DNA from 4 places in the Nocardiopsis valliformis DSM 45023 genome. Region 1 is predicted to be linked to each of the others. Evidence: predicted binding sites of a transcription regulator. Region 1 holds the regulator's gene; each other region holds the start of a gene.
The links. The regulator LexA, encoded in region 1, represses DNA repair genes until DNA is damaged. The targets are predictions, from matches to a motif close to TCGAACANNTGTTCGA.

Region 1 (3,643 bases):
ATGGTCCCGGCGGAGGCGTCCGCGCCGCGCATGAAGGAGACCGGGCCCGAAGCCGCACCGCCGGACGAGAGCAGCTCCTTGCTGGAGCGGATCCGGGACAGGTTCACCCCCGCGCCGGAGCCGCCCTTGAAGATCAGCCCCTCCTCCTTGTACCAGTCCAGGATCGACTCCATGTTGTCGTCCACGGAGAGGATGAAACACGCGCTGACCTGCTGCTTCGCCGCTGTCCCCACGTTGAACCAGACCGGGGAGTTGAAGCTGAACAGCTGGTGGGCCAGGGCGTACTTGAGTTCGTGGTCGAAGACCTCGGCGTCCTCCTCGGAGGCGAAGTAGCCGTGGGCGCGGCCGGTCTCGGTGTAGACGCCGACGACGCGGTCGATGAGCTGTTTGAGGCTCCACTCGCGCTCAGGTGTGCCGACGGCTCCGCGGAAGTACTTGCTGGCCACGATCTGGGTGGCGTTCACCGACCAGGAGACGGGGAACTCCACGCCGCGCTGTTCGAAGTTGACGGTGCCGTCGCGCCAGTTGGTCATGATGACGTCGCGGCGTTCCCATTCGAGGGTGTCGTAGGGATGCGTGCCCGCGGTCGTGTTGACCCGCCGCATCTTGAGCCCCTTGCGTGGCCCCTTGCCCTTGCGCCCCACTGGACCGCGCGTGGTTTCCGTCATGGCAGCGTCTCCCCGAAAGTACGTTCATGCGCGGACCGGCGTCGACCGCGCGGGCGTTCATGTGTGTTCGGGGTGGTGCGGGGGTACGGCGGTGTCCTTGGCCGTGCTCCCGACCACCTTCGGGTGGCCGTTCCGGCGTCGCGTGGGCGCCGTTCGGGCTACCCGGTGGAAGCGGTGTCGACCGCGGGTTCGGTGTCGACCTCACGGTCCTTGCGCAGGCTGGCGATCTCCGCCTCGAAGTCGGCAAGGCTCTCGAAGCCCCGGTAGACGCTGGCGAAGTGCAGGTAGGCGACCTCGTCGAGGTCGCGCATCGGGCCCAGGATGGCCAGACCGATCTCGTGGGCGGGCACCTCGGCTACGCCCCGGCCGCGGATCTCCTCCTCGACCTGCTGGCCGAGCTTGGCGAGGGCGTCCTCGGAGACGGGGCGGCCCTGGCAGGCCCGGCGCACCCCGGCGATGATCTTGGTCCGGCTGAAGGGTTCGGTGACCCCCGAGCGCTTGGCCACCATCAGCAGGACGGTCTCCTGCGTGGTGAAGCGGCGCTCACAGACCGGGCAGGACCGGCGGCGCCGGATGGCCGCGCCGTCGTCGGTGGACCTGCTGTCGATCACCCGGGTGTCCGGATGACGGCAGAACGGACAGTGCATCCCGGTTCACCTGGCTTCCCTGTACCCGACCGACAAATCTAGGGGGCCACTAACCCCAGGGGTCTACTAAACCACAACTTCTTGACCGTAGACCCCATTCCAACACCAGATGTTGTGGTCGAACCTAGGCGTCGAGACGGACGCCCGCAACCCTGCCCGCGGCGTGTCCCCGCACCCGACCCGACAGGGACGACCGACCGGCGAGAAACGGGACTCGGGGAGGCAGGGGCGGACAGGTGGGGAATGTGCGGCGGCGGGCGCCGAATCCAAGGATAAGGGGGAGGGTGCCCGTGACTCGCCGGCCGCCACACCCCTCCCGTGACCGAATTCCCTTCCCCGCCGCCCCACCCAGCACCGGGCCGCGGGCCGGCTGTCGCGATGCGGTCCCGGGCGAGACGAACCCCATACCGGAACCCGGCCCGCACACCGCACGCACGCCGCACGAGAGCCCGCCCCGCCCCCTTCCGCGGACTTACAGGCCCCTTCCTCGGACCTCTTCGCACATTCGGGGGACAACGTCGGGTGAACACGTGTACACACATAAGTGGGGACCGCGGGAATCGGGACCCGAAAAAACACAAAGCGAAATCCCCATGCAGCATCGACCACCCGTTCTCGAACGCTTGTTTGATATCACCGTGTGCAACGACTAATGTTGACCTTGATTTCACGCCGGTTTCGCCGCCGGAGTGGCCCACCAGGTCGGCGCGGTCGCGGCCGGTGACTGGCCACACGAACAGGCCCTGACCGAACCGAACACCGAGGAGGCCCGGCCGTGCCGGAGGAGAATCCCGGAGCCGTCGGCTCCGGACCCACCACCGTTCTTTCGCCCGTCGGTGACACGGGCGCGACCACGCCCGAACCCCCCAAACTCACCGCACGCCAACAGAGTGTTCTGAACTGCATCCAGCGTTACGTCCGGGAACGGGGTTACCCGCCGTCCATCCGGGAGATCGGTGACTCGGTCGGCCTGTCCAGCCCGTCCAGCGTGGCGCACCAGCTCAAGGTGCTCCAGCGCAAGGGCTACCTGTACCGGGACCAGAACCGGCCGCGCGCAGTCGAGCTGCGCACGCCGGGCAAGGAGGGCGCGCAGGCCATCACCCGGGAGGAACTGTCCGCCGACTCCACCCGGGCCGCCTCAGTGCCGCTGGTCGGCCGGATCGCCGCCGGCGGTCCGATCCTGGCCGAGGAGGCGGTCGAGGATGTCCTGGCGCTGCCGCGGCAGCTGGTCGGCGAGGGCCGACTGTTCATGCTCACCGTGGTGGGCGACTCGATGATCGACGCCGCCATCACCGACGGCGACCTGGTGGTGATCCGCCAGCAGCAGGACGCCGAGAACGGCGACATCGTCGCGGCGATGCTGGACGACGAGGCGACCGTCAAGGTGCTGCGCCGCGAGGAGGACGGGCACGTCTGGCTGATACCGCGCAACGACGCCTACGAGCCGATCAACGGAGACCAGGCCACCATCCTCGGCAAGGTCGTCACGGTCATGCGCCGGGTCTGAGGCAGCCGCACCCCACGTGCGCACCGGGAGACCGGGGCGGGTGGCGGGCCGATACGCTGAGGGCGTGTCGACACCTGCCTCCGCCCCCGCCTCCCGTACCCCGGGCGCCTCCGGGGCCACCAGTGTTTCCGGGCGTCCCGGTACCCGCGTCCCAGGCGCCTCCGACCGCCGTTCCGCGCTGCTGGCTGTGCTGGCCGCCGGTGCGTTGCTGGTCACCGCCTGCACCCCCACCGACGGTGACGACGGGCCCGTGCTACCCGGTGCTTCCGGGCACGAGCGCACGGTCTCCTTCCAGGGCGGCGGGTTCACCGTGCCCGGCACCTTCACCGTCCCCGCCGGGTCCGGTGACGGCCAGGTCCCCGGGGTGCTCATCATCTCCGGCAGCGGCCCCACCGACCGGGACGGCAACAGCGCCGGACGGCCCGAGGCCGACACCAACCTGAACCTCGCCCGGGTGCTCACCGGTGCGGGAGCGGCCTCGCTGCGCTACGACAAGTTCGGCAGCGGCGACCCGGCGGACATGGACGACGCCGAGGAGGTGGCCCTGGAACGCGACGTGGACCCGCTGGTCTACGACGAGCAGATGGCCGCCGCCTACGCGGAGCTCATCGCCCAGCCCGAGGTGGACCCCGAACGCACCGTCATCCTGGGCCACAGCGAGGGCGCCCTGTTCGCGCTGCGCGCCCACGAGGTCCTGGACGCCGAACCCGCACTGGTGCTGGCCGCCCCGCCCGGTACCCGCATGCTCGACCTCATCGACCGACAGGTGACCGAGCAGGTCCGCACAGCCGAGGCCCAGGGCGGGGTCGGCGAGGTGACCG
Region 2 (3,643 bases), on a different contig from region 1:
GAAGAGCCTGAGCATCGACAACCTCTTCGTGTTCTACCTTCTGATGACTGCCTTCGCGGTTCCGAAGAAGTACCAGCACGAGGTCCTGCTCGTCGGCATCGTCATCGCGATCGTGATGCGCGGCATCTTCATCGTCCTGGGCGCCCAGGTCATCAACGCCTGGAGCGAGGTCTTCTACCTCTTCGGCGTCTTCCTCATCTACACCGGTTACAAGATCGTCCGTGACCACGTGAAGGGTGGCGAGGAGGAGAAGGACTTCACGCAGACGCCGGTCGTGCGCCTGGTGAAGCGCTTCTGGCCGGTCACGAAGGACTACCACGGCGCCAAGCTGACCGTGAAGCTCGACGGCCGCCGCCACGTGACCCCGATGCTGTTGGTCATCGTCGCGATCGGCGTCATCGACCTGGTCTTCGCCGTCGACTCCATCCCGGCGATCTTCGGTCTGACCCAGGATGCCTACATCGTCTTCACCGCCAACGCCTTCGCCCTGATGGGTCTGCGCCAGCTGTACTTCCTGCTGGCCGGTCTGATGGACCGCCTGGCCTACATCAGCTGGGGCCTGTCCGCGATCATGGTGTTCATCGGCGTCAAGATGATCCTGCACGCGCTGCACGAGAACGGCGTGCACGTGGTGGAGGTCGGCATCGGTACCTCGCTGACCGTCATCCTGGGCGTCATGACCATCACCGTTGTCGGCAGCCTGGTGAAGTCCGGCATCGACAAGCGTCGCGAGCCCGCCGAGGTCTCGGGTCGCGACGACGAGGACGTCACCGCCGACCGCTCCTGATCCCGTTCGTTCCCGGCCCTGCGTGAAGCCGTGTGAACCCGGTCCCGCGCGGGACCAGAGCCCGTTCGCGGGGCGTTCACCGGATCTGTGGAAAACGACCTCGTTCGAACTGCTGTTCGCCTATAGTGGTGGTGTCCTGGTGCCTGAGCACCACGGACACCACCACTTCTGCGTGGTGGAAGAAACCGTCACAGGCGATCGTTAGTCTTGTCGGACGGGGAGGGATCTCATCCTCCGCCCACTTCCTCAGCGGCCCGGTTCCGGGTCCGCAGCGGCCCCGAGGGGTCTGCGACCGCCGCAAAGCGAAGCCACACACGGGTCCACCGACGTCACCCGACGTGGTCCACGTCCTGTGCGTCAGAGCCGAAGGATGTCTCACTCGATGGTCGAACAACTCGTGGTCCGTGGAGCACGGGAGCACAACCTCAAGGACGTGTCCCTGGACCTGCCACGCGACTCCATGATCGTGTTCACCGGCCTGTCCGGTTCGGGCAAGTCCTCGCTTGCCTTCGACACGATCTTCGCCGAAGGGCAGCGCAGATACGTCGAGTCCCTCTCGGCGTACGCCCGCCAGTTCCTCGGCCAGATGGACAAGCCCGACGTCGACTTCATCGAGGGGCTGTCCCCCGCGGTGTCCATCGACCAGAAGTCGACCAGCCGCAACCCGCGGTCCACGGTGGGCACCATCACCGAGGTCTACGACTACCTGCGCCTGCTCTGGGCCCGCGTAGGCGTTCCGCACTGTCCGGAGTGCCGTCGCGAGATCACCCGGCAGACGCCGCAGCAGATCGTGGACCGGGTCATGGAGATGACCGAGGGCACCCGCTTCCAGGTGCTCGCGCCGGTCGTGCGCGGCCGCAAGGGCGAGTACGTCGAGCTCTTCAAGGACCTGCAGTCCAAGGGCTACACGCGCGCCGTCGTCGACGGCCAGGCGGTCCGGCTGGACGAGGCGCCCAAGCTCGGCCGCTACGACAAGCACGACATCGCCGTGGTCGTGGACCGGCTCAGCGTCAAGCCGGGCGCGGAAGGGCGGCTCACTGATTCGGTGGAGACCGCGCTGAAACTGGCCGGGGGCACCATCGTCCTGGACTTCGTGGACGTGGAGCCCGAGGACCCCGAGCGCGAGAAGGTCTTCTCCGAGCACCTGTACTGCCCCTACGACGACCTCTCCTTCGAGCAGCTCGAACCGCGCTCCTTCTCCTTCAACGCACCCTACGGCGCCTGCGCCGACTGCTCGGGGCTGGGCACCCGCATGGAGGTCGACGCCGACCTGCTGGTCCCCGACCCGGAGAAGAGTCTGGCCGAAGGTGCCATCGCCCCCTGGTCGGGCGGGCCCAACGGCGGCTACTGGGAACGCATCCTCAAGGCGCTGGGCGAGGCCGTGGGCTTCGACACCGACACGTCCTGGGAGCGGCTCCCGCGCCGCGCGCGCAAAGCCATTCTGGAGGGCCACGACACCCAGGTGCACGTCAGCTACCGCAACCGGTACGGGCGCAACCGCTCCTACTACACCGAGTTCGAGGGTGTGGTGCCCTGGGTCAAGCGCCGCCACTCCGAGGTGGAGAGCGACCACACCCGTGAGCGGCTCGAGGGCTACATGCGTTCGGTGCCTTGCCCCACCTGCGAGGGAACCCGTCTCAAGCCGGTGGTCCTGGCGGTGACGGTGGGCGGCAAGTCCATCGCCGAGGTTGCCTCCATGGCGCTCGGTGAGAGCGCGGCCTTCCTGGCCGATCTGCGACTCTCCGACCGTGACATGGTCATCGCCGCGCAGGTGCTCAAGGAGATCAACGCCCGGCTCGGCTTCCTGCTGGACGTGGGCCTGGACTACCTGAGCCTGGCCCGCTCCTCCGGTTCGCTCTCGGGCGGTGAGGCCCAGCGCATCCGCCTGGCCACCCAGATCGGCTCCGGTCTGGTGGGCGTGCTCTACGTCCTGGACGAGCCCTCCATCGGCCTGCACCAGCGCGACAACGCCCGCCTGCTGGATACCCTTCAGCGGCTCCGCGACATCGGCAACACGCTCATCGTGGTCGAACACGACGAGGACACCATCCGCGCCGCCGACTGGGTGGTGGACATCGGCCCTGGTGCCGGTGAGCACGGCGGCCACGTGGTGGTCTCGGGCATCGTCGACGAACTGCTCACCTCGACCGAGTCGATGACCGGCGACTACCTGTCCGGCAGGCGCATCATCGAGCTGCCCGCCTCGCGGCGCCCGCTCACCAAGGGGCACGAACTCGTGGTGCGGGGTGCACGGGAGAACAACCTGCACGGCATCGACGTCGCCTTCCCACTGGGCGTGTTCACTGCGGTCACCGGTGTGTCCGGTTCGGGCAAGTCCACCCTGGTCAACGAGATCCTGTACAAGGCCCTGGCCAAGGAGCTTAACGGGGCGCGCAACGTGCCCGGCCGTCACCTGCGGGTCAACGGTATGAACAAGGTCGACAAGGTGGTGCACGTCGACCAGAGCCCGATCGGCCGCACCCCGCGTTCCAACCCGGCCACCTACTCCGGGGTCTTCGACCACGTGCGCAAGCTGTTCGCGCAGACCACGGACGCCAAGACGCGCGGCTACCAGCCCGGCCGGTTCTCCTTCAACGTCAAGGGCGGCCGCTGCGAGGCCTGCTCCGGTGACGGCACGCTCAAGATCGAGATGCAGTTCCTGCCGGATGTGTACGTGCCCTGCGAGGTCTGCCACGGGGCCCGGTACAACCGGGAGACCCTGCAGGTGAAGTACAAGGGCAAGAACATCTCCGAGGTGCTGGACATGCCGATCTCGGAGGCCCTGGAGTTCTTCGAGCCGGTCAACGCGATCCGCCGCCACCTGCAGACGCTGGCCGACGTCGGGCTGGGCTACGT
Region 3 (3,643 bases), on a different contig from region 1:
CTTCCAGGCCCTCCTGCTCCAGTTCCTCGCGGACGATGCGGTAGGAGAGGCCGCCCGGGTAGCCCTTGCGGGCCAGGACGCCCAGGGCCCGGCGGATCCGGGCCTCCTTCTCCTTGGTGCGGCTGCCCCGCAGGCTCTTGCGGGCCAGGGCACGGGCACCGTCCTGTTCGTCCTCGTCGCTGACCTCGGCGACCGCCTCGCGGACGGTCTCCTCCTCCACGCCGCGGGTGCGCAGCTCCTGGGTCAGGGCACGGCGGGACAGGTGTCGGCTGTACTGCCGTGAGTTGACCCAGGCCTGAGCGAAGGCCGCGTCGTCGATCAGCCCGGCCTCGTCGAGGCCGTTGAGGACCTTCTCCACCACCTCGTCCGGGTACTCCTTGCGGTGCAGGGAGCGTTCAAGCTGGGCGCGGGTGCGCGGGGAGTGGGTGAGCATCCGCAGGACGAGGTTCCTGGCCTTGTTCTCCAGGTCTGCGTTGTCCTCGGTCTGCCCGTTACCGGGGTCCTCTCCGGGCGGGCCAATCCCGCCCGGAGGGGTTTCCTCGTCGGCGCTCACCGGATCGGTCTCGGCCGTTCCGGTACGGTCAGCTGACCAGCGCCGCTCACGCATCCGGGGTGGCGGCCTTGGTGGTCTTGACGGCGGGGCGCTTGGCGGGGGCCTTGGCTTCCTCGGGCTTGGCCGGGTCGGCCTTGGCCTCGTCCTTGGCGGGGGCGGAGGCACTGTCATCACCCGAACCGGGAATGCCCAGCTTCTCCTTGATCTTCTTCTCGATCTCCTTGGCCAGGTCCACGTTCTCGCGCAGGAAGTTGCGGGCGTTCTCCTTGCCCTGCCCGAGCTGGGTGCCGTCGTAGGTGTACCAGGCGCCGGACTTGCGCACGATGGCGTGCTCGACGCCCAGGTCGATGAGGCTGCCCTCGCGGGAGACGCCGACACCGTAGAGGATGTCGAACTCGGCCTGCTTGAAGGGCGGCGCGACCTTGTTCTTCACGACCTTGACGCGGGTGCGGTTGCCGACCGCGTCGGTGCCGTCCTTGAGCGTTTCGATGCGGCGTACGTCCAGGCGGACCGAGGCGTAGAACTTCAGCGCCTTACCACCGGTGGTGGTCTCAGGGCTGTTGTGCACCATGACGCCGTCGACGAAGTAGTTGTGGTTGCCCTCCACCTCGATGTCGAACTTGTGCATGCTGCGGGTCTCCGGCTTGACCTGGATGTCCAGGATTTCAGAGGCCACCAGACGTTCCACTGGCTCGGAGACTTCCGGGGTCACCTGGCACTGGCCCTGGTAACGCGGCAGCAGCTTGTAGGCCATGGACTCGTGCACGTACGGCGCCACCAGCTTCTGGAACTGCGCGCTGGCGGCCGTGGTGAACTGGATGAAGTACTTGCGCGCACTGCCACGCGCGACCAGCTTGACGTCAAGGTCGTGGGTGTCGCGCAGGTAGTCCACGAGCCGATCCCGGGTTCCGGGGCTCATCGCTTCGACACAGATCTCGATACGGCCGCTGCCACCCTCGGTTCGGACCTGCATGCCCTTGGACCGCACGGTGAAGCAACCATCGTCCATGTACCAGACAGCCAACGCCATCGGGGTGAGCGCCTTGATGTACTCCCAGCTCAGGTGCTTCTTTCCGTCCCCGAAGTACACGGCTTCACGCAACTCTGCGAGCTCGGGCAGCGGGGTGAAGTCAGCGAAGACCGCTTCCTTGTCATTGCTGGTCCGGCTGCACCCGATGTTGCCGAGCAGGGAGACCTTCCAGTCGAGGTAGTCGGCCTGCGCCGCCCCGTGCCCCATCCTGAAGCGCGTTCCGTCACGCCCACTGGTGTTGGGGGAGAGGTTTCCGTCGCCCATCAGGGAGCCGAAGACCACCTGTCGCTGCTGCTCGTTGAGGTAGTGCGTTTGCGCGGTGAGCACCCGGTCACCGGGAAGGAGCTCTCCGGCCTCACGCCATCCGCCCGGGGTCCGAACGAGGTGGTTGGGTGTCGCGGCGAACTGGGAGCGCCCGTTCTTGCCCGAACGGGCCACGGTGAACTGGAGGAAGTGGTCAGCCACGCCGTTGTCGAACCAGTTGACGACACGACGGGGGACGACCTCGTCCCGTTCGGGGTCGTAGGAGAGGACCTCCACGTCCATCTTCTGGTTGACGATCTTGCCGATCTTCTCCTGCGTACCGTCGGCGAGGGTCACCCGGGTGCTGTAGTTCATGCACCCGAACATCACCCCTACCTTTTCCCGGAGCTGGTTGATGAAGATCGCGGTGGTGCCGGTGGTGTGCAGGGCACCGGCGATCTTGCGCAGCGCCTGGGACATGAGCCGGGCCTGGAGGCCGACGTGGCTGTCGCCCATCTCGCCCTCGATCTCGGCGCGGGGCACCAGGGCGGCCACGGAGTCGATCACGATGATGGAGACGGCGCCGGAGCGGATGAGCATGTCGACGATCTCCAGCGCCTGCTCACCGGTGTCCGGCTGCGAGAGGAGGAGGTTGTCGGTGTCGACGCCGATCTTCTTGGCGTACTCGGGGTCCAGCGCGTGCTCGGCGTCCACGAAGGCGGCAATGCCGCCCATCTTCTGGGCGCTGGCCACCGCGTGCAGGGCGACGGTGGTCTTACCACTGGACTCGGGGCCGTAGACCTCGACGACCCTGCCCTTGGGCAGGCCGCCGATACCCAGCGCGACGTCCAGGGCGATGGCGCCGGTGGGGATCGCCTCGATCGGCGGGCGCTCGTCGTCGCCCAACCGCATGATGGAGCCCTTGCCGAACTGCCGCTCGATCTGCGCGAGCGCTGTCTCGAGAGCCTTGTCTTGGCCTGCTGCTGCCACGGGGTTCCCCTGTTGGGTTGATGTCTTTTTCTTCATGATGGAAAGACGCTACGCGGTCGGTACGACAATCGCGACGCTCGACGTCCGGGTGCCGAAAACCCAGAATACCCGAACTCATGTTCGAAGTCCGGCGCAAACCCCGACCATCTCGGTTTTTACGTGTGGCGGGGTCCGCTGAGGTCAGCGGACAGAGGCGGGAAGGTCGAACGCGTCACACACGGCGCGCCAGACCTCCTTGACCCCGATGCCGTCGGCCAGCGCCTGGTTGATGGTGCGGGAGCCGAGCTGCTCGATGACGAAGTCCTTGGCGAGGCTGTGTGCGTAGCCCTCCCCGAACTGGGCGTGCATGTTGTTCCAGAAAGCTGTGAGTCTCATCGGCTCCAGTATGGGTGACCGGGGCAAGCGCCGGGGAGTTGTCCACAGGACGGGTCCGGGCGGTTCTCCGGCGGCCCCGGCCCCGGGTGTCCTCCCCGGTCTGTCGGAGCCCTTGGGCAGACTGGCGGGATGAGCGGAGCGCGTGACCCCCTGGAACCCTTCGGAGCGGCGACCCGGGCCTGGTTCGAACGGGCCTTCCCGAACGGCCCCACCCAAGCCCAGACGCAGGCCTGGCGGGCGGTCTCGGCGGGCGACGACACCCTGGTGGTGGCGCCGACCGGCTCCGGAAAGACGCTGTCGGCCTTCCTGTGGTCTCTGGACCGGCTCACCCACGCACCCATTCCCGAGGACCGCGCCAGGCGTTGCCGGGTCCTGTACGTGTCACCGCTCAAGGCCCTGGCGGTGGACGTGGAGCGCAATCTCCGCCAACCGTTGGCCGGGATCGCGGCGGC
Region 4 (3,643 bases), on a different contig from region 1:
GGTGGAGGCAGCGCCCGAAGCCTGTTCGGCCAGCTCCGGATCGCTGGTCTCCGGAGGCAGACCGGGCACCGGGGAACTGCTCGGCGGAGCCCACGAGGTGCTGATCGTGCGCCGGATCTCCGCCTCCTCCGGATCCTGCTGGCCGGTCAGCCGGGCGAGCAGCTGTTGGGAGGTGGGCCGGTTCTCCGGCTTCTTGTCCAGCGCGGCGCCGACCAGGTCCAGCAGGCTCGGGTCGAGCCCGTCCAACTTGGGCTGCGCCGAAGAGATGTTGTGCAGGACAGCCGGGACGGTACCCGCGTCGAAGGGTGCCTTCCCGGTCCCGGCGAAGGCCACCAGGCAGCCCCACGCGAAGATGTCGGCCGCGGCGGTGGCCTGATCACCCAGGATCAGCTCGGGCGCCATGTAGGAGGGGGTGCCCATGAGCTGGCTGGAGCGGGTGACTGCTCCGCTCGCGTCGTCCAGGGCGCGGGCGATCCCGAAGTCGATCACCTTGGGGCCGACCGGGGAGAGCAGGACGTTGGCGGGTTTGAGGTCGCGGTGCACGATCCCCGAACCGTGGATGGCGGTGAGCGCCGCCGCCACGCCCATCGCCAGGCCCTCGAGTGTTCCGCCGTGCATCGGCTCGCCGTGCCGGACCGCCTCGTCCAGGTTCGGGCCGGGCACGTACTCCGAGACGATGAAGAGGGGCTCGCCCTCCAACCGGGCGTCGATGACCCCGGCGGTGGAGAAGCGGGCGACCCGGCGCGCGGAGGCGACCTCGCGCGCGAAACGCAGCCGGAAGGACTCGTCGTCGGCCAGGTCCGGGTGAATCAGCTTGACGGCCACGGAGCGGTCGGCGGAGTCCTTGGCGAGGTAGACGGTGCCCATGCCACCGCGTCCCAGACGGCTGACGATGCGGTAACCGTTGAGTTCGCGCGGGTCCCCCGCGCGCAGGGGTTTGCCGCTTTCGTGTCCGTTGGACGTCACAGTTGGGGGTCCCTCGTATGGATCGTGTGATTCGCGCCTAACAGCGTACCGACCTCGACACGCCGACGCGTTTGCGGTGTTATTCGGTTGTTCCGGGCGGGGAGCGGGTCCGAACTGGGGGGACGCGGGTCAGCCGTCGAGGATCTCGTCCAGTCGGAAGCTCTCGAAGAGGACCCGGACCGGCAGGTTACTCTGCCCCCGCTCGTACGGGATCGTCTGCCTCTGGATGATCTGGTGGTCGGTGTAGGTGTCGGGATAGGGCTCCTCGTCCACGGTGCTGATCGCCAGTTCGTCGTTGACCGACCGGCGCAGTTCGACAGCGGGTGGAGCATCAGCCTCGCTCGCCACGAAGCCAGGGTGCCCGTGCTCCCGGACCCGAGGCGGCCCAGGACCCGGTAACCGCCCAGTTCGTGGGGGTCGCCCGGGTGCTGGGGGTGGGACTGTCGTGCCCGTTCGCCATGTGGGGGCCTCATGGGGTCAAGGGGTGCGCTGCGCTCCGGGGAGGGGCGACGGGATGGCTGGGGGAGGGGCGGTCAGAGTGCCGATTCCTCTGCGGGTGCGGGGATGCGGCCTGGCAGGTGGTCGGGGTCGTGGTGGGTCCCGCGGCCGCTGTCGCGACGGGCACCACAACCGGTGTCACAGATGGGGATGACGTAAATACGGAATCAGTTCCATGGAACCTCTCCTTTTCGCTAGTATTCGAATACATGTTCGAAGGGTTGGTCGTACTTCCCCGCGGTCGGGCCCTGTCGGTGGTGTGCCCGCGAACACGGCCGGGCGCAAGGTAACGCAGGCGAGAGCAACAGGAGCCGGTCGATGCTGGGGGGAACTGTCGTGGGGCGGTACTACGGGGCGCACGTCACGGTCGTCGAGGCGGAAGGTCGGCCGACCCGGTTCACCTGGGAGGGGCGGGTGTACGGGATACGCAGGATCATCGACCACTGGGTGACCCTGCGCAGGGACTGGACGCCCGGTGCGGACTCCCAGGTCCCCGAGCGCAGACACTGGCGGGTGGAGGCCGGATCGGCCTACTCGCAGGGCGTGTACGAACTCCGCCAGGACACCACGACCGGTGAGTGGCTGCTCTCCCGCGTCTGGGGATGATCCGGCCCGGGGCGCGGCCGGGCCCGGGCGCCGGTCCGCTGTGTGAGCCGCGGCGCCCGAGCAGGACACGAGTCGGAGCACGGGCCACGGGCTCGGGGTGAGGACTGCCCACGGGTCCGCGGGCAGCTCGATACGGCTGGCGAGGTCGGCGCGTTTCGTGGAACGTGGAGTTTTGCTCCTCAGGGCCTCAGGCGAGGTCGGCCGGGATGAGCCCGTACACCGCTAGGTCGGAACGGCCCTCGTGCAGCGGCATGGCGTTGCGCTCGGTGCCCTCGGGGGCGAATCCGGCAGCCTCGGCCACCTTGCGCGAACCCGTGTTGCCCACGGCGGCCTTGAGCTCCACCCGCTGGAACCCCTGGTTCACGGCCCAGCGGGAGACCGCCACGACCGCCTCGGTGGCGTACCCCCTGCCGCGGCCCCAGGGCGAGACCCAGTAGCCGATCTCCGTGACCAGGGCGGGCCACTGCGTGCGCAGCAGCGCCACCGACCCGGTGAACCGGCCGGTCGCTTTGTCCACCATGGCCCAGTGCTGGCCGTCGCCGCCCGTGCGGATCGCCGGGGCGGCCTTCAGGCAGAACTCCTCGGCCGTCGTGCGGGTGTAGGTCTCCCCGGGGGCGGGCAGCGGAATCCACCGCTGGAGTTCGGGGTCCACACACGAGGCGAGGACATCGTCGATGTCGCTCTCGAGGAGGGCTCGAAGTCGCAGGCGCTCGGTCTCCAGGATGACCGCGGGCATGATCGGAGCGCTCTGGACTGTGGCCATGTGGATGTTCCCTCTATGCATTCGAACGACCATTTGGTGCCGGGTACCACTCAAGTTTCGCACCCGACAGCTCGGGCGGAAACTCACGTTATGTGCCCCGCAGAGTGGGAGGAAACAGGTTTTCGGCCACACGGGCCGGTGGCGGGGAGCCGGCACGCCCCGCCACCGTGGGGGTTCAGAGCAGGCCGCTGACCACCCGCCGGCGGATGGCCGTGTCGAAGACCTCGGCGAAGGCGTTGCCTGGGCACTCCGTGTCGAGCCAGTCCCGGTGCCGGGCCACCGCCTCCTGCCCGGTCACCACCCCGGTGTCCGGGTTCACGTACTCGATCCGCGCGGCCGGGTCCACCCCGGTCAGCGCGCACAGCACCCGAAGAACGTCCACGAGCGAGTCCTGAGCGGCCCGGGTGGGGAGTGCGTCGGTGAAGTCACCGAGCAGGCACACGCCGATGTTGGCGTGGTTGAACCCGAACGCGTGCCCGGCTGTCACGGACTCGGCCAGGCCGGGCAGGGGCAGCGTGCGGAAGATTGGGAGCCCGCCGCCCGAGTGGCGGCCCTCGTAGACCACACCCCGGGGGTCCACAAGCAGGTGGTAGCCGATGTCGCCCCACGCCTGCTCGGCGGCGTGGAGGTGGTACACGGCTCGCACGTCCGCGGCGTGGTCGCCGGTGGTGGCCATCGCCGTGTGGTGCACGGTCAGCGCCTGTACCCGGTGGAACTGGGCGGGCCACAGGTCATTTCCGTCCTCGTCGAAGCGCAGCGACTCGTCGGCGCCCCACCCTGACCGGGTGCGCAGCCGAAGCACGGAACCGC

Region 2: a site for LexA is predicted at 892-907, ahead of uvrA (excinuclease ABC subunit UvrA). Genes of this name have one in related genera too.
Region 3: a site for LexA is predicted at 2,925-2,940, ahead of recA (intein-containing recombinase RecA). Genes of this name have one in related genera too.
Region 4: a site for LexA is predicted at 1,666-1,681, ahead of D457_RS0125570 (DUF6504 family protein). Genes of this name have one in related genera too.

Annotation. Positions count from the first base shown of each region.
Region 1 is NZ_ANAZ01000031.1:42,582-46,224, forward strand. It holds gene D457_RS0124960 (vitamin B12-dependent ribonucleotide reductase) at 1-668, opposite strand, end outside; gene nrdR (transcriptional regulator NrdR) at 827-1,315, opposite strand; gene lexA (transcriptional repressor LexA) at 2,091-2,822, shown strand; gene D457_RS0124980 (alpha/beta hydrolase family protein) at 3,001-3,643, shown strand, end outside.
Region 2 is NZ_ANAZ01000023.1:131,944-135,586, reverse strand. It holds gene D457_RS0121075 (TerC family protein) at 1-787, shown strand, start outside; gene uvrA (excinuclease ABC subunit UvrA) at 1,170-3,643, shown strand, end outside.
Region 3 is NZ_ANAZ01000004.1:99,663-103,305, reverse strand. It holds gene D457_RS0105095 (regulatory protein RecX) at 1-607, opposite strand, end outside; gene recA (intein-containing recombinase RecA) at 600-2,816, opposite strand; gene D457_RS0105085 (DUF3046 domain-containing protein) at 2,997-3,191, opposite strand; gene D457_RS0105080 (ATP-dependent helicase) at 3,321-3,643, shown strand, end outside.
Region 4 is NZ_ANAZ01000033.1:53,589-57,231, reverse strand. It holds gene D457_RS0125580 (serine/threonine-protein kinase) at 1-966, opposite strand, end outside; gene D457_RS0125575 (hypothetical protein) at 1,096-1,314, opposite strand; gene D457_RS0125570 (DUF6504 family protein) at 1,783-2,070, shown strand; gene D457_RS0125565 (GNAT family N-acetyltransferase) at 2,258-2,833, opposite strand; gene D457_RS0125560 (peptidoglycan recognition protein family protein) at 3,009-3,643, opposite strand, start outside.